4 regions of the Bradyrhizobium sp. BR 1432 genome follow, and region 2 is predicted to be linked to each of the others. Evidence: predicted binding sites of a transcription regulator. Region 2 holds the regulator's gene; each other region holds the start of a gene.
The links. The regulator HrcA, encoded in region 2, represses chaperone genes, less so after heat shock. The targets are predictions, from matches to a motif close to GTTAGCACTCNCNNNNNGNGAGTGCTAAC.
Positions count from the first base shown of each region.

Region 1: a site for HrcA is predicted at 2,451-2,479, ahead of ACSKB8_RS25845 (co-chaperone GroES). Genes of this name have one in related genera too.
Region 3: a site for HrcA is predicted at 1,916-1,944, ahead of ACSKB8_RS04750 (co-chaperone GroES). Genes of this name have one in related genera too.
Region 4: a site for HrcA is predicted at 1,994-2,022, ahead of ACSKB8_RS16290 (co-chaperone GroES). Genes of this name have one in related genera too.

Region 1 covers NZ_JBPUGF010000003.1:5,381,615-5,385,823, forward strand. The annotation lists gene ACSKB8_RS25835 (hypothetical protein) at 1-168, shown strand, start outside; gene groL (chaperonin GroEL) at 407-2,047, opposite strand; gene ACSKB8_RS25845 (co-chaperone GroES) at 2,093-2,407, opposite strand; gene ACSKB8_RS25850 (usg protein) at 2,789-3,076, shown strand; gene ACSKB8_RS25855 (O-linked N-acetylglucosamine transferase family protein) at 3,084-4,209, opposite strand, start outside.
Region 2 covers NZ_JBPUGF010000003.1:1,994,147-1,998,355, forward strand. The annotation lists gene rdgB (RdgB/HAM1 family non-canonical purine NTP pyrophosphatase) at 1-314, opposite strand, end outside; gene rph (ribonuclease PH) at 325-1,038, opposite strand; gene hrcA (heat-inducible transcriptional repressor HrcA) at 1,207-2,295, shown strand; partial or broken gene grpE (nucleotide exchange factor GrpE) at 2,392-2,985, shown strand; gene pncA (bifunctional nicotinamidase/pyrazinamidase) at 3,082-3,804, opposite strand; partial or broken gene ACSKB8_RS09525 (hypothetical protein) at 4,078-4,209, opposite strand, start outside.
Region 3 covers NZ_JBPUGF010000003.1:1,006,502-1,010,710, forward strand. The annotation lists gene ACSKB8_RS04745 (hypothetical protein) at 1,658-1,852, shown strand; gene ACSKB8_RS04750 (co-chaperone GroES) at 1,986-2,300, shown strand; gene groL (chaperonin GroEL) at 2,386-4,026, shown strand; gene ACSKB8_RS04760 (hypothetical protein) at 4,023-4,166, opposite strand.
Region 4 covers NZ_JBPUGF010000003.1:3,399,795-3,404,003, reverse strand. The annotation lists gene groL (chaperonin GroEL) at 1-1,461, opposite strand, end outside; gene ACSKB8_RS16290 (co-chaperone GroES) at 1,605-1,901, opposite strand; gene ACSKB8_RS16285 (hypothetical protein) at 2,218-2,739, shown strand; partial or broken gene ACSKB8_RS16280 (protein phosphatase CheZ) at 2,901-3,681, opposite strand; partial or broken gene ACSKB8_RS16275 (L,D-transpeptidase family protein) at 3,996-4,209, shown strand, end outside.

The sequences.
Region 1 (4,209 bases), 3.4 Mb from region 2:
CGATTGATTGAGCAAAGGTCGAAATTGTCTCTGGTGGATGCGAAGGGACGAGGGACTTCCAAAATGTTGGCATTCCTCGTGTCATCAGGCATCGATGTATTCACGTTGTCTTACTATCGCACGTCAATCGTCGACAGAAACGGAAATTGCCGTTCGACGAAATTGTAGTTGCTACAAGTGATCTTGGCGACCGGCTCACAATCAGTAACGACTATCCAAGACTTGTCACCACGTACGCTAGAGATTTCTTGATAAGCGCTGCTGCCGAGGCTCATCGACTCTACGCAAAAGTAGACTTGGAGAAGCGAGCTTAACTCTTGCTTCCGGATTGGCCTGACTACCAAACAAAAACCCCGGCATCGCTGCCGGGGCTTCGCATTTCGTCGTTTGCCAGAGTGGCCGGACCTTAGAAGTCCATGCCGCCCATGCCGCCGCCGGGGGGCATCGCCGGACCGGCGCCGCCCTTCTTGGGCAGCTCGGCGACCATCGCTTCCGTGGTGATCAGAAGCGCGGCAACCGAGGCTGCGTTCTGGATCGCGGTACGGACCACCTTGGTCGGGTCGATGATGCCCTTCTTGACGAGGTCGGCATATTCGCCGGTCTGGGAGTCGAAGCCGTAATTGTAGGCCTTGTTCTCCAGGATCTTGCCGACGATCACCGAGCCGTCTTCACCGGCGTTGATCGCGATCTGGCGAGCGGGCGCCGACAGCGCCTTGCGCACGATCTCGACGCCGGTCTTCTGGTCGTCGTTCTTGGTACGCAGGCCCTTGAGCTGCTCGGAGGCACGGAGCAGGGCGACGCCGCCGCCCGGGACGATGCCTTCTTCCACGGCCGCGCGGGTCGCATGCATCGCGTCATCAACGCGATCCTTGCGCTCCTTCACCTCGACCTCGGTCGCGCCGCCGACGCGGATCACCGCGACGCCGCCGGCGAGCTTGGCCAGACGCTCCTGGAGCTTCTCACGGTCGTAGTCCGAGGTGGTCTCCTCGATCTGCGCCTTGATCTGGGCCACGCGCGCCTCGATGTCGGCCTTCTTGCCGGCGCCGTTGACGATCGTGGTGTTCTCCTTGTCGATCATCACCTTCTTGGCGCGACCGAGCATGTTGAGCGTGACGTTCTCGAGCTTGATGCCGAGATCTTCCGAGATCGCCTGGCCGCCGGTCAGGATCGCGATGTCCTGCAGCATGGCCTTGCGGCGATCGCCGAAGCCGGGAGCCTTGACGGCCGCGACCTTGAGGCCGCCGCGCAGGCGGTTCACGACCAGGGTCGCAAGGGCTTCGCCTTCGACGTCCTCGGCGACGATGACCAGCGGCTTGCCGGTCTGCACCACGGCCTCGAGCAGAGGCAGCAGCTCGTTCAGCGAGGAGAGCTTCTTCTCGTTGATGAGGATGTAGGCGTCGTCCATCTCAACGCGCATCTTGTCGGCGTTGGTGACGAAGTAGGGCGAGATGTAGCCGCGGTCGAACTGCATGCCCTCGACGACGTCGAGCTCGGTCTCGAGCGACTTGGCTTCCTCGACGGTGATGACACCCTCGTTGCCGACCTTCTTCATGGCGTCGGAGAGGAACTTGCCGATCTCCTGGTCGCCGTTGGCCGAGATGGTGCCGACCTGGGCGATCTCGTCGTTCGAGGTGACCTTCTTGGAGTTCTTCTGGAGGTCCGCAACCACGGCTTCGACCGCGAGGTCGATACCGCGCTTGAGGTCCATCGGGTTCATGCCGGCGGCAACGGACTTCGCGCCTTCCTTCACGATCGCCTGGGCCAGCACGGTGGCGGTGGTGGTGCCGTCGCCGGCCGCGTCAGCGGACTTGGAGGCGACTTCGCGCACCATCTGGGCGCCCATGTTCTCGAACTTGTCGTCGAGCTCGATCTCCTTGGCGACGGTGACGCCGTCCTTGGTGATGCGGGGAGCGCCGAACGACTTGTCGAGCACGACGTTGCGGCCCTTCGGACCGAGCGTGACCTTCACCGCATTGGCGAGGACGTCGACGCCGCGCAACATCTTGTCGCGCGCTTCAACCGAGAATTTGACTTCTTTGGCTGCCATCTGGAATTTTCCTTGAGGTGTTTGACTGGAGGGAAAGAGAGGCTCTTAGGCCGCCTTCTTCTTGGAAGCGGGGACGTCGAGGACGCCCATGATGTCGCTTTCCTTCATGATCAGCAGGTCTTCGCCGTCGATCTTGACTTCGGTGCCGGACCACTTGCCGAACAGCACGCGGTCGCCGATCTTGAGGTCGATCGGGATCAGCTTGCCGGCTTCGTCGCGGCCACCGGGGCCGACGGCGATGACTTCGCCCTGGGAGGGCTTTTCCTTGGCAGTGTCGGGAATGATGATGCCGCCAGCGGTCTTCTCTTCTGCGTCGATGCGCTTGACCACGACGCGGTCGTGAAGCGGACGGAATTTCATGCAGTCCTCCTAAGCAATTGCACGAGTTGAGGATTTTTAGATGGTTAGCAGTCGTTGCCCGCGAGTGCTAGCACGAGCGAGGCAGAAATAGGACGGGAATTTTGCGGGGGCAAGGGCTTCTAGCAGAAAAATTAGCACCCGGAAGCGCGGACTGCCAGAATCTCTTTTCCATCGTTAACGGCGCGCCGGGCCCGTATTAGCACGGAGCCGCGTCTGCTGCTAACGCATTGAATTTCAACAGCTTGTTAAACTTTTGGGCTTGAGATGAATTGTCAGTTTGCGTCACATTTCTCTCATGTGAGCGCATCAGTACCGGGTGGCTCGTCAAGCACACACCGACCAGGCCGCCCCCTTCAATGCGCTCCTGCAAAGGAGGTTGGCATGGGACTGCGGAGTGGGGGCGTTTCCGAGGATTTCCGGAAACAGATGCTGGGTTACGGGCTGACGACGGCGCAAATTCTCTATCGGATGCCGGATCATCCCTCGCTGCTCCAGACTTACGTCTGGCAGAACTACGACATGTTTCCGAAATTTCCGGCGCTGAAGGATTTCCTCGCCTTCTGGCAGGAAAAGCTCGACGGGCCCTTGTTCTCGGTGACGGTGGCGCATTCCAAGCTGATCAAGCCGGCCGAGCTGCGCGCCGTAGATGGCGTGTTCCGGCTGCATTGAGGAGAGATCAGACGCCGCCGTTGCAATAGCTTTTCCACATCGCGCGATAGGCCTCGTCCACCGCTCGCGCGTATGAGGCAGGATTGCCGGCGGCAGCAGCGTCGATCTGTCCGGGCAGTTCGCGGCGCAGCTTGTCGAGGTCGCCGATCTGCGCCGCACCGCTAGCTGCGATTTCGATATAGGCCTCATTGCCATCCGCGACCCAGTTCGGCAGGCCAAGCGCGGTGAGGATGGCGCCGCCGGCACGGCTGGGCAGACTGGTCCCGAGCTTCGCCACCACTGGCACCCCCATCTGCAAGGCTTCCAGTGTGCTGACGCCGCCATTCTGTGGGAAGGTGTCGAGCGCAATGTCGACGCGATTGAACGATGCCAGATGTTCGCTTCGCAAGGTGGCTCCGAGCAGATCGACGCGTTCGGCCGGCAATCGGCAAGCCGCAAACCGCGCCAGCAGATTGTCGCGGACCAGTTGATCGTCCAGCGCAACATCCTTGATCAGAAGTCGCGAACCCGGCACCCGCTCGAGAATCCTGGACCAGACTTCCACCGCCTCGTCCGAAATCTTGCTGATGCGGTTGAAGACACCGAATGTGACGAAGCCGTTCGAGAGCGCCGGCGCCTCCGCCCGAGCAATCCCAGCCGGCAGTGGCGCCAGCGTCACGAAGCACGGCAGGTCGACAACGGTCTCCGCAAACAGATGCCGAACCGCGAAAGGAATCGCGACGGGGTCCGAGAACAGATAATCGATCGTTGGCAGCCCCGTGCCAGTGCCGTGGCCCCAACCATGCACCTGGATCGGTGCCGGCTTGCGCGCGAACACGCCGAGCCGGTTTCCTCTGGTATGGCCGGACAGATCGATCAGGATATCGACGCCATCGGCGCGGATCTGAGCGGCGAGGCGATCGTCGGTCCATTGCGAGGCGTCGCGCCAGCGATCGGCGAACCCTTGAAATTCGCCGGTCGTCGCATCCACTTTTGACGAACAAGAGTAGCACACGATCTCGAACTGCGCCCGGTCATGGTGTTGCAGGACTGGCTTGAAAACGAACGCGGCCGAATGCGCGTTAAAATCCGACGAGACATAGCCAAGCACCAGACGGCGATCCAGATCGCGGCCATTGTCATGCGGTCCCGCC
Region 2 (4,209 bases):
GCCATCGCCACTGCGAAGTCTTTGTTTGGCCCGGCCCAGCGCGCGGAGAAAATGCCGGGCGCGCCGTCGAGCGCGTCGACCACGATGCCGGAATCATCGGCGAAGGACGGGAGCTTGGACGCCCGCGCCGCCGCGATCGCCTTGATCGCGGCATTGCTGCGGAAATCGTTGCCGGTCTCTTCGGGCTCGCCCAGGTCGAGCTCACCGGCCGACACCGCCTCGATGCCGTACGGTGCAAGCAGCTCCCGCATCTCGGCGAGCTTGCCGGGATTGTGGGTGGCGATGACGAGCTTGTCCGTGATTCGGCGGTGCATGGCCTATTGACTACGCCACAGCCAGTTTCTGCAAGTCTACCAGACGCGCGACGCCCTTGCGCGCCAGCGCCATCAGCGCCAGGAACTCGGTTTCGGTGAACGGCTCGCGTTCCGCGGTGCCCTGCACTTCGATGAGGCGGCCATCGCCGGTCATGACGAAATTGGCGTCGGTCTCGGCTTCCGAATCCTCGGCGTAGTCGAGATCGAGCACCGGCGTGCTATTGTAGATGCCGCAGGAGATCGCGGCGACGTTGTCGCGCAGCACGTTGGTCTTGATCATGTTGCGCGCCTTCATCCAGTTGATGCAATCGGCGAGCGCGACCCAAGCGCCGGTGATCGAGGCCGTGCGGGTGCCGCCGTCGGCCTGGAGCACGTCGCAATCGACCGTGATCTGGCGCTCACCGAGCGCTTCGAGGTCGACGATGGTGCGAAGCGAGCGGCCGATCAGGCGCTGGATCTCGACGGTGCGGCCGCTCTGCTTGCCGGCGGAGGCCTCGCGGCGGGTGCGTTCGGAGGTTGCGCGCGGCAGCATCCCGTATTCGGCGGTGACCCAGCCGCGGCCCTGGCCCTTCAGCCACGGCGGCAGGCGGTCTTCCAGCGTGGCGGTGACCAGCACATGGGTGTCGCCGAATTTCACCAGGCACGAGCCTTCCGCATATTCGACCACGCCGCGCTCCAGCGTCACGGGGCGCAATTCGTCGGGCGCACGGCGGCTTGGCCGCATGGGAAATCCTCCAAAACTCACGGGAAAAGGCTGTTCGCGGTGCTTGTAGGAGGGGCGAGGGTGGGCGGCAAGGTTTTTTCACCCCCTGATTTCGAGCCTGTAAACGCCACGCTTGTCAGAAGCGCCCGGGATGGACAAATTATGAGTATCTGAGAGGAGTTACCGTCTGTGGCCCATCACGATCCGATCCATCTGATCGCGCCGCGCGCAGGCCTCGCCCAGCTCAACGAGCGTTCCCGCGACATCTTTCGTCAAATTGTCGAAAGCTACCTCGCGACCGGCGAGCCGGTGGGCTCGCGCAACATCTCGCGCCTGATCGCGATGCCGCTGTCGCCGGCCTCCGTGCGCAACGTCATGGCCGATCTGGAACAGCTCGGCCTAATCTATGCGCCCCATACCTCCGCTGGCCGGCTGCCGACGGAACTCGGTCTGCGCTTCTTCGTCGATGCCTTGATGCAGGTCGGCGACCTCAACGAGGCCGAACGGCAATCCATTCAGAGCCAGCTCTCTTCCGTCGGCGAGGCGCAATCGGTCGAGGCGGCGCTGGACCAGGCCTTGATGCGGCTCTCGGGGCTGACCCGTGCCGCCGCAGTCGTGCTGACGCCGAAATCCAATGCGCGGCTCAAGCACATCGAATTCGTCCGCCTGGAACCGGAGAAGGCGCTGGTGATCCTGGTCGGCGAGGATGGCCAAGTCGAAAACCGCGTCCTGACGCTGCCGCCCGGAGTTCCCTCCTCGGCGCTCACCGAAGCCGGTAATTTCCTCAATGCGCGGATCCGCGGCCGCACGCTGGCCGAGGCGCGGCTCGAGCTGGAGACCGCACTCGGCGAGGCCCGCGCCGAGCTCGATCAGCTGACGCAAAAGGTGATCTCGGCTGGCATCGCAAGCTGGTCCGGCGGGGAGAACGAGGACCGCCAGCTCATCGTCCGCGGTCACGCCAATCTGCTGGAAGATCTGCACGCGCTGGAGGATTTGGAGCGGGTGCGCCTGTTGTTCGACGATCTCGAGACCAAGCGTGGCGTCATCGACCTGCTCGGCCGGGCCGAGACCGCCGAAGGCGTGCGAATTTTCATCGGAAGCGAGAACAAGCTGTTCTCACTGTCGGGTTCCTCCACCATCATCTCGCCCTATCGGGATGCCGCCGGCCATATTGTCGGCGTGCTCGGCGTGATCGGCCCGACGCGACTGAATTATGCCCGCGTGATCCCGACCGTGGACTACGCCGCCCGCATCGTCAGTCGCCTTTTGGGGGGCTGACCGGCGTTTCCTCCGATCACAGGCGCTTGATTTTCGTAAGCTTAGGCACGATATCCGGGCCAACAATCCCCTGAGACGAGTTCGAGAATAGAGCCGATGACCGATCAAGACCGGCAACCCGAAGACACGACCGCGCCCACCGGCGAGCCCGTGGTCTCGAAGCCCTACATCATGCCCGACGATCCCGAGCCGGGCTCGGTCGAGACGTTGCAGAAGGAATCCGCCGAGGCGCGCGACCGCATGCTGCGGACGCTGGCCGAGATGGAGAACTTGCGCAAGCGCACCACCAAGGAGGTCGCCGACGCCCGCCTCTACGGCATCACCGGCTTTGCCCGCGACGTGCTGGAGATCGCCGACAACCTCCAGCGCGCGCTCGATGCCGTTCCGGCCGAGGCCCGTGCGGCGGCCGATCCCGGCCTGACCTCGCTGATCGAGGGCGTCGAGCTCACCGAGCGCTCGCTGCTCAACGCGCTGGAAAAGCATGGCGTGAAGAAGTTCGATCCGCAGGGCCAGAAGTTCGACCCGAATTTCCAGCAGGCGATGTTCGAGGTCCCGGATGCGTCGGTGCCGTCGGGCACCGTGGTGCAAGTCGTGCAGGCCGGCTACACCATCGGCGAGCGTGTGCTGCGTCCCGCCCTGGTCGGTGTCGCCAAGGGCGGCGCGAAGGCTGCGCCCGCGGCCAACAACAACAATGAGTTCGAGCGGCGCGGCGAACTGAGTCTCACGGCTTCGCCGTCATTCCGGGTTCGACGCTTCGCATCGCCCCGGAATGACGGTGCGAAACTCTTACGCACTCACCGCGATATCCGCAGATTGAATCCGCTTCACGCCGGCCTTGGCCATATCGGCCCAGGCCTTTGCCAGCGAGCCCTGCGTGTCGATGCCGCGGCAGGCGTCCTCCACCACATAGACCTCGAAGCCCGCCTTGCGCGCATCGAGCGCCGTCCAGGCGACGCAGAAATCGGTCGCGAGGCCAGCGACGAAGACGCGCTTGATCTTGCGGCCCTTCAGATAGCCGGCAAGGCCCGTCGAGGTCTTGCCGTCGGCTTCGAGGAAGGCCGAATAGCTGTCGACGTCCCTGTGAAAACCCTTGCGGATGATGAGTTCGGCGTGCGGGATCGCAAGGTCCTTCGACAGCGCGGCACCTTCGGTGCCCTGCACGCAATGGTCCGGCCACAGCACCTGCTTGCCGTAGCGAAGATCGACGGTCTCGAACGGCTTCTTGCCGGAATGCACCGACGCGAACGAGATGTGGCCGGGCGTATGCCAGTCCTGCGTCATCACCACGTTCGCAAACGCTTTCGCGATCTTGTTGATGACAGGCACCACCTGCTCGCCTTCCTTCACCGCAAGGCTGCCGCCGGGCAGGAAGCAGTTCTGCACGTCGATCACGAGCAGCGCGGAGGCCTCGTCCGGCTTGATTGACGCGGCCGCAAACAGCGCGGTTGGAGCGAGGCCCGCGAGCGCCGTGGTCGCAAGCGTCGCCAACATGTGTCGCCGATCCAGCATCGTTCGTCTCCCCTCCAGGATGATCCACGGGAAGAAAGCCTAGTTCCGTTCGCATACGAACAGAAGCCCGAAAATGCAGCCGACATTGGTGAGTGGTTGGGCTTGGTCGGCGGGTTCGCTTAACCCCTCCCGCTTGCGGGAGAGGTCGCTGCGCTCACAGAGCGCGGCGGGTGAGGGCTCTCTCCACGTCGGGAATGTCCCCTTGCGGAGATACCCTCTCCCCAACCCTCCCCCGCGAGCGGGGGAGGGAGCGCATCCAGTTTGTGGATGCGACTAACCCTTCGGCTGGATGCCGTCGCGCACGGCGCGGAAGCGGGTGAAGGCGGCTTGCCACTGGTCGCGCGGGGCGCTGGCGATGATGCGCAGCGAGGCGCCGCCGGTCGAGAAGCGGATCCACTGCACCAC
Region 3 (4,209 bases), 990 kb from region 2:
CTTGGCTTGGCATCGGCGCTTTCTCTCCGTAAGCCCAAGATCCTGTCGTGCTGCTCATGTTCAGCTCCTTCTGGCCTCGATTGGCCTACTGTGAGAAGGAGCAAGGGCCATGCCAGCGTCCGTCGCGAGCGCTCAGCGCCTGATCGCGCTTCGCAAAGGGTTCGAGAAGGTGCAATAGCACGCGAGTGTTTTGAATCTCACACACTTGTGCGCCCTGTCAGACGTCGAACAAAGATCGAGCGGCTGGCGCAGTCGGATCTTGCCCGCACAGACAAGAACCAGAACTAGATTCGCTCCCGCCTGAACCTTGCTCCGCCCCGCACTCAAGCTAAGAGCTCGGTCACGAGCTCAGGCCAGCGACGAGGGCTCCGGCGCGAAACGCAACCGCGTTTCGGAAGGTTTGGGGTCTCGATCGCCTGACCAGTCTGCCGCAGTCATTTCGATTGGCCAACATGGATAAATCTATGCAACGAGCAGAGAACACCTAGGAGTGCAAAAAGAGGTCAGCTGACGCACTATCGAGATTGACGACCGCATTGAGCGGGGCGGACGAACGGCGAAAATCGAGTCATCGTTGCTGATCGATGGGCTTCGCACCACATCTTTCGCCTTGCCTGCAATTCTCTTTGCCCGTCACTTGCGCCCGTTGTCATGACAGTCGGCATTTCTTCCCTGCGCACGGCCGGAGCACCCGATGACCCGACAGCATACAACCTAACGCTACGGCCGATTCAACCCTCATGCGGGCCATCCTGGTGTGAGATAGTTGCAGTAGCTGCATTATCGGATTGTTTGCTACCTTCAAACTCGCATCACCGACCTCCCAGGGTGATGCGGGGGCGGACTCGGCGTTTGATCCGATCCAGTCGTCGGTGCCGCCCCTCACTCCACTCTTTGTGACCCGTCTTAAGAAGGTGCGGTGAAACCGGGGGCGGCCGCATCTCGCTGCCTCCCGAAGGCCGATCTAATCGCAATGTGGGACACGAAACGCATGCGTATACGATTATCGGCATCACCGCAGAAGAACAGTAGATGAAGCGCGATAGATTTTTGAGTGAGTGCTGATGTCGTCTGATTCAGCTCCCCCGCTCGGCCGAGGCATGAGGCACGGGACGTGCCGATCAGCTTTTACCAGGATTTTGCACCACCTTCCGAGTCCGGAATAACGCGGCCAGGATCACTCAGGCGAGCGCCGTTGCCGCTTTGCGAACTGACAAGCCATAGCGCAAGGCTGTGCACGTGAGGACTTGCTCGTGGTCCCACGATTTACCTTCACCAGCAGAGGCGGCCAGAACCTGTACGATGCTGAAAGCATTGCTTCATTGAGCGACGGTCCGATCGTTGGTTGGTCTCCTGCCACTGAATGCGTTCGAGCCGCGCGTTTGGTTCACTCCTTGAAGAGGTCGCCGCCGGCTCCTGACCGTCAGCTCCAGTCAACTACCAAGGTTAGCGATTGAGCGAGATGAAACGAGGCTCTTATTTTTCACGATCGGCTTGCTTAGAATGAGAGGGCATCACCGAACTTGTTCACGCTCCCTCGCTGTTGCGGACAAGTCGCGGTAACTCGATGAGAATACGATCCAATGAAGCAAGCCCGGCGAACGCCTGTTACGCAGCGCCTTAATCCGCGCTAGGGTTCGCTTCGGCCGGAGCCGGTATCTGCGCAGTCAATGAGACCAAGCTGAGTGGCTTTAGCAGCACTAAGGTTCTCGAGCGTACCAATCTCTGGGCGTTCTTCCAGGCCGAGAGCATCCGCTGCGAAGTCGTTCAGACCTCGGCCGAGCACGGCAATCTCACACTGCGGGCGGATCAGTTAGCTTCGATAAATGATTCTGGCGGAGACGACTTCTGAGTGTGATTTTTTGCTGGCACCTCTTGCTCCCGTAGAAGCCCGTCCTATTTCAGCTGCGCCTGCGCTAGTACTCGCAGGCATCGATTGCTAACAAGATTGAAATCTCAACTCGTGCAAATGTTAGGAGGACTGCATGCACTTCCGTCCGCTTCATGACCGCGTCGTGGTCAAGCGCATCGACGCAGAAGAGAAGACCGCTGGCGGCATCATCATTCCCGATACGGCCAAGGAAAAGCCCTCCCAGGGCGAAGTCATCGCCGTTGGCCCAGGTGGCCGCGACGAGAGCGGCAAGCTGATCCCGATCGATCTCCAGGTCGGTGATCGTGTGCTGTTCGGCAAGTGGTCGGGCACCGAGGTCAAGATCGACGGCCAGGAGCTGTTGATCATGAAGGAAAGCGACGTCATGGGCGTGCTCACCGACGTGTCGGCCAAGAAGAAGGTCGCTTAATCCAACCGCTCGCACTGCTCACCCCTGAGGAGCGCCTGCCGGGCGCCTCGCCAAGGGTGAGATAAGACAACTCAGGGAAATCAATATGTCAGCTAAAGAAGTGAAATTCGGCGTTGACGCCCGCGATCGCATGCTGCGCGGCGTCGACATCCTCGCCAATGCCGTGAACGTCACGCTCGGCCCGAAGGGTCGTAATGTCGTGCTCGACAAGTCGTTCGGCGCGCCCCGCATCACCAAGGACGGCGTCACTGTCGCCAAGGAGATCGAGCTCGACGACAAGTTCGAGAACATGGGCGCCCAGATGGTACGCGAAGTGGCCTCCAAGTCCGCTGATGCTGCCGGCGACGGTACCACCACCGCGACCGTGCTCGCGGCTGCGATCGTCCGTGAAGGCGCCAAGGCCGTTGCCGCTGGCATGAACCCGATGGATCTCAAGCGCGGTATCGACCTCGCCGTAGACGCCGTCGTTGCGGACCTCCAGAATAACTCCAAGAAGGTCACCTCGAACGAGGAGATCGCCCAGGTCGCCACGATTTCGGCCAATGGCGACGCCGAGATCGGCAAGTTCCTCGCCGACGCCATGAAGAAGGTCGGCAACGAGGGTGTCATCACCGTCGAGGAAGCCAAGTCGCTCGAGACCGAGCTCGACGTCGTCGAGGGCATGCAGTTCGACCGCGGCTACATCTCGCCCTACTTCGTCACCAATGCCGACAAGATGCGCGTTGAGATGGACGACGCCTACATTCTCATCAACGAGAAGAAGCTCTCTTCGCTGAACGAGCTGCTGCCGCTGCTCGAGGCCGTGGTGCAGACCGGCAAGCCGCTGGTCATCGTCGCCGAGGACGTCGAAGGCGAAGCCCTTGCGACCCTGGTCGTGAACCGCCTGCGCGGCGGCCTGAAGGTCGCGGCCGTCAAGGCTCCGGGCTTCGGCGATCGCCGCAAGGCCATGCTGCAGGACATCGCGATCCTGACCGGCGGCCAGGCGATCTCGGAAGATCTCGGCATCAAGCTCGAGAACGTCACGCTCAACATGCTTGGTCGCGCCAAGAAGGTGATGATCGACAAGGAGAACACCACGATCGTCAACGGCGCCGGCAAGAAGGCCGACATCGAGGCGCGCGTGGCCCAGATCAAGGCGCAGATCGAGGAGACCACCTCGGACTACGACCGTGAGAAGCTCCAGGAGCGTTTGGCCAAGCTCGCCGGCGGCGTCGCGGTGATCCGCGTCGGCGGCGCGACCGAGGTCGAGGTGAAGGAGCGCAAGGATCGCGTTGATGACGCGATGCATGCGACCCGCGCGGCCGTGGAAGAAGGCATCCTGCCGGGCGGCGGCGTCGCCCTGCTCCGTGCCTCCGAGCAGCTCAAGGGCCTGCGCACCAAGAACGACGACCAGAAGACGGGCGTCGAGATCGTGCGCAAGGCGCTGTCCTGGCCGGCCCGCCAGATCGTGATCAACGCCGGTGAAGACGGCTCGGTGATCGTCGGCAAGATTCTCGAGAAGGATCAGTACGCCTACGGCTTCGACTCGCAGGCCGGCGAGTACGGCAACCTCGTCACCAAGGGCATCATCGACCCGACCAAGGTCGTGCGCACCGCGATCCAGAACGCCTCCTCCGTGGCGGCGCTCTTGATCACCACCGAGGCCATGGTCGCCGAGCTGCCGAAGAAGGCCCCTGCCGGCCCCGCAATGCCCCCGGGCGGCGGCATGGGCGGCATGGATTTTTAAAGTCCGACGCTCTCAATGAAATGCGAAACCCCGGCAGCGATGCCGGGGTTTTGCTTTTCAGCTCGCTTCCTGTGGGTCATTGACCAGAGGATGCGACTGACGCGCCCGATGAGGTTGTCCATGGACACCTCGCCGATCATGGAGCTGTCCGGCGAGTTTGTCCCTATTGTTTACGAATGCTGG
Region 4 (4,209 bases), 1.4 Mb from region 2:
GACATAGTCCTCGTTCTGAGCGTCGAAGCCGAAGGTCTCGGACTTGTTCTCCAGGATCTTGCCGACGACGATCGAGCCTTCCACGCCGGCGTTCTCGGAGATCTGGCGGATCGGGGCTTCCAGCGCCTTCAGCACGATGTTGATGCCGGCCTGGACGTCGGCATTGTCGTTGGACAGGCGGCCGACCGCCTTCTTGGCGCGCAGCAGCGCGACGCCGCCGCCCGGAACGATGCCTTCCTGCACCGCGGCGCGGGTGGCGTTGAGCGCGTCCTCGACGCGGTCCTTCTTCTCCTTGACCTCGATCTCGGTGGCGCCGCCGACGCGGATCACCGCGACGCCGCCGGCGAGCTTGGCGAGGCGCTCCTGAAGCTTCTCACGGTCGTAGTCCGAGGTGGTCTCCTCGATCTGCGCCTTGATCTGGCCGACGCGGGCCTCGATGTCGGGCTTCTTGCCGGCACCGTTGACGATCGTGGTGTTCTCCTTGTCGATCACCACCTTCTTGGCGCGACCGAGCATCTTCACCGTGACGTTCTCGAGCTTGATGCCGAGCTCTTCGGAGATGAGCTGGCCGCCGGTGAGAACCGCGATGTCCTCGAGCATGGCCTTGCGGCGGTCACCGAAGCCAGGCGCCTTGACGGCGGCGACCTTGAGGCCGCCCCGCAGGCGGTTGACCACCAGGGTGGCGAGCGCCTCACCCTCGACGTCCTCGGCGACGATGACGAGCGGCTTGCCCGACTGCACCACGGCTTCGAGCACCGGCAGCATGGCCTGCAGGCCCGAGAGCTTCTTCTCGTGCAGGAGGATGTAGGCGTCCTCGAGCTCGGCGGTCATCTTCTCGGCATTGGTGACGAAGTAGGGGCTGAGATAGCCGCGGTCGAACTTCATGCCCTCGACGATGTCGACCTCGGTGTCGAGCGACTTGTTCTCCTCGACGGTGATGACGCCCTCATTGCCGACCTTCTGCATCGCCTGGGCGATCATCTTGCCGATGGCGGCATCGCCGTTGGCCGAGATGGTGCCGACCTGGGCGACTTCGGAGGAGGCGGCGACCGGCTTGGCGCGCTTCTCGATGTCCTTGACCACGGCCGCAACCGCGGAATCGATGCCGCGCTTGAGGTCCATCGGGTTCATGCCGGCGGCAACCGCCTTGGCGCCTTCGCGCACGATGGCCTGGGCCAGCACGGTCGCGGTGGTGGTGCCGTCGCCGGCGAGGTCGTTGGTCTTGGAGGCGACCTCACGTACCATCTGGGCGCCCATGTTCTCGAACTTGTCCTCGAGTTCGATCTCCTTGGCGACGGTGACGCCGTCCTTGGTGATGCGGGGGGCGCCAAAGCTCTTCTCGATGACGACGTTGCGGCCCTTCGGGCCGAGCGTCACCTTGACGGCGTTGGCGAGAACGTCGACGCCGCGCAGCATGCGATCGCGCGCGTCTCCGGAAAACTTGACGTCTTTGGCAGCCATTTCTGCAATCCCTCGTGTTTCGTGATGTATCTGCCGCTTGTGTTGCACCAATCCCGGGTCCGCAAGTCGAACCCGGCGGAATGATGGATGCCCGGATCGCGCGATCCGGGCATGACATTCAGCGGCCGTTCAGACGGATGGCCTTAGGCCAGCACGCCCATGATGTCCAACTCCTTCATGATCAGGAGCTCTTCGTTCTCGATCTTGACCTCGGTGCCCGACCATTTGCCGAACAGCACGCGGTCGCCGACCTTGAGGTCGATCGGGATCAGCTTGCCGGTCTCGTCGCGGCCGCCCGGGCCGACGGCGACGATTTCGCCCTGGGAGGGCTTTTCCTTGGCGGTGTCGGGAATGATGATGCCGCCCTTGGACTTTTCCTCGGCGTCGATACGTTTGACCACGACACGGTCATGCAGCGGACGAAATTTGGATTTAGCCATGACGTTTCCCTTTGGAGGCTCGCTTCGGAAGTAGTGGAAGTGGGTTGGGGCGGCGCTTCCGTCCACCCTCTTCCCGAGGATCGAACGGCACGCTTAGCAATCGGGCTTTCCGAGTGCTAATAGTGCGCCCGGAAATATGGCTTGGCCGCGATCCTGTCAAGCAAAGGTGGTTAAGCGATTGGTGAGGCGGATATAGGATGGTGGCATTGGAAACTCGTTCGGGGCGCCGGCGTATCAAACGACGGCATTGCTCCGGCGGCTGTTTTGCGCTTGGCTGCGGGAGGGGTGCGGCCATGGTCTTGTTCGGGGGAATGCCATGATCAGTTCAGCTCGCGCGCGCACGGTTGCCAATCTGGCCGCCGCGTCTTGTCTGGCGCTATTGCTGGGCGCCTGCGGCGGCGGCATGAGCCTGCCGTCCTTCTCGTCGTCTTCGCCGCCGCCCGAGGCTGAGCCCGGCACCGGCCCGGAAATGCCCGCGACGATCCGCTCCGACGAGATCGTCGGCCGCTGGGGTCTCGCCTCGTTCCAGAATCCGGCCGACCGCGCCCGCACCGAGGCTGCCGCCCGGGCGCAGTGCAAGAATCCCTATGTGATCACCGCCGGCTCCTCCGGCGGCGTGATCATGCATCTGGCCGACCAGGCGACCCCGCAGGAGCTGCGGCTGAAGGGCTCGCCGAGCGGCAAGAACTACATCGGACCCGCCGGCCCGACGCCGGGCGAGCAGGACCGCGAGATCATCTCCTTCGATGGCCGCGTGCTGATCACCCGCTTCATCGACAAGGACGCCGCCACCCGCTACGGCAACATGGTCTACGTCCGCTGCGCGCCGAGGGCGTGATCGGGATTCCGGCCTAACCACGCGTCATTGCGAGCGGTAGCGAAGCAATCCAAAGTCTTTCCACGGTGACGGTCTGGATTGCTTCGCTACGCTCGCAATGACGGCAAACAAAAAAACGCCGGCTTGCGCCGGCGTTTCGTCTTTCCGTAGTCGACGCCCGCTCAGTCGAACAGCGCGTCGATGTCGTCCTGCGAGGCATGGCCGACGTCGCCGGCGAGCTTCGGGCCGTTGAGGAGCTTTTCGTCATCGCTGCGGCTGTCGACAGGCGCCGGCACATGGGCCTTGATCGCGTCGACGCCGCCCCAGATCTCCATCATCGCATTGATGTGCTGCTCGATGAACTTCATCGTGGTCATGACCTTGCTGATGCGCTGGCCGGTCAGGTCCTGGAAGTTGCAGGCTTCGAAAATCGAGATGACGCGTTCCTGGATGTCGTCGGCGAGCCGCTTCTGCTGATCGGCCGATTGCACCTTGGACATCGCGCTGGCCGCCTGGTCGATCGACTCGGCGGCTTCGAGGATTTGCTGCGTCGCCTGCTCGGTGCCGCCGACGACCGCGCCGAGCTCGCCATTGACCTTGGCCATCTCGCCGCCGTCGAAGCTCTTGCCGTGCAGCGTCGCGATCTCGCGCTTGGTGCGGTCGATGGCGTCGTGGATGAGGTCGAGCTCGACCTTCAGCTTCTCGCACTGCTCGATCTGCGCCCGGTAGGTCTCGAGCATGGTACGGGCTTCCGAGAGCTCGTGGGCGGTGGAGGCGTCGATCGCCGCCATGGCTGCGCTGCCGGACAGGGGCACAGTGCCCTTCGCCATCTGTGCGCGGATCGCACGCAGCTCGGCCATGATCTCGCTATGCATCGGGATTGCTTCTTCGGTTACGTCAGAGAATCGGCATCTCGCCACCGGCGATATCTTCGACGCGAAAACGCTTGCGGTGAACAGCCATCAGGATACTCCCCCACCTCATTCACGCGTCTTTGTAGGCAGAAGCGATTTAACACGAAGTTCACAGCCGGAACTGTTGTGCGGCATCGCGCGACGGCGTGCAAAGAAGCGATTAACCATGGCTGCGCTGCGTTCATCGAAAATAAACGCTGATCGCCAAATTGGCCCGCGCTTGACGACGTGGTGAATCCAAACGCTTGATACGTTTACCAAACAAAACGGCTTTTGCTTTTTATTGACCACGTCGCGGCGGCCGATCAGCCAGGCGCCTTCCCCGACGCATGTGATCTAGACGAAACAGTACAGAGTACGTCGATGTTCAAGAAAATGTCTGTCGCGCTGCTCGGCAGCGCTTGCACCTTCATTGCCGGCGCCAACAGCGCCAGCGCCTTCGATAACACCGTGTCGAACGATCCGCCCGCGGTGCTCTATGCGCCGCAGGTGCCGCCGGCGCCGGTGCGCGTCGCCTCCAACTCGAACATGGGCGGCGGCTTCATCGAATTCCTGTTCGGTGACGGTCCCGGCCGCG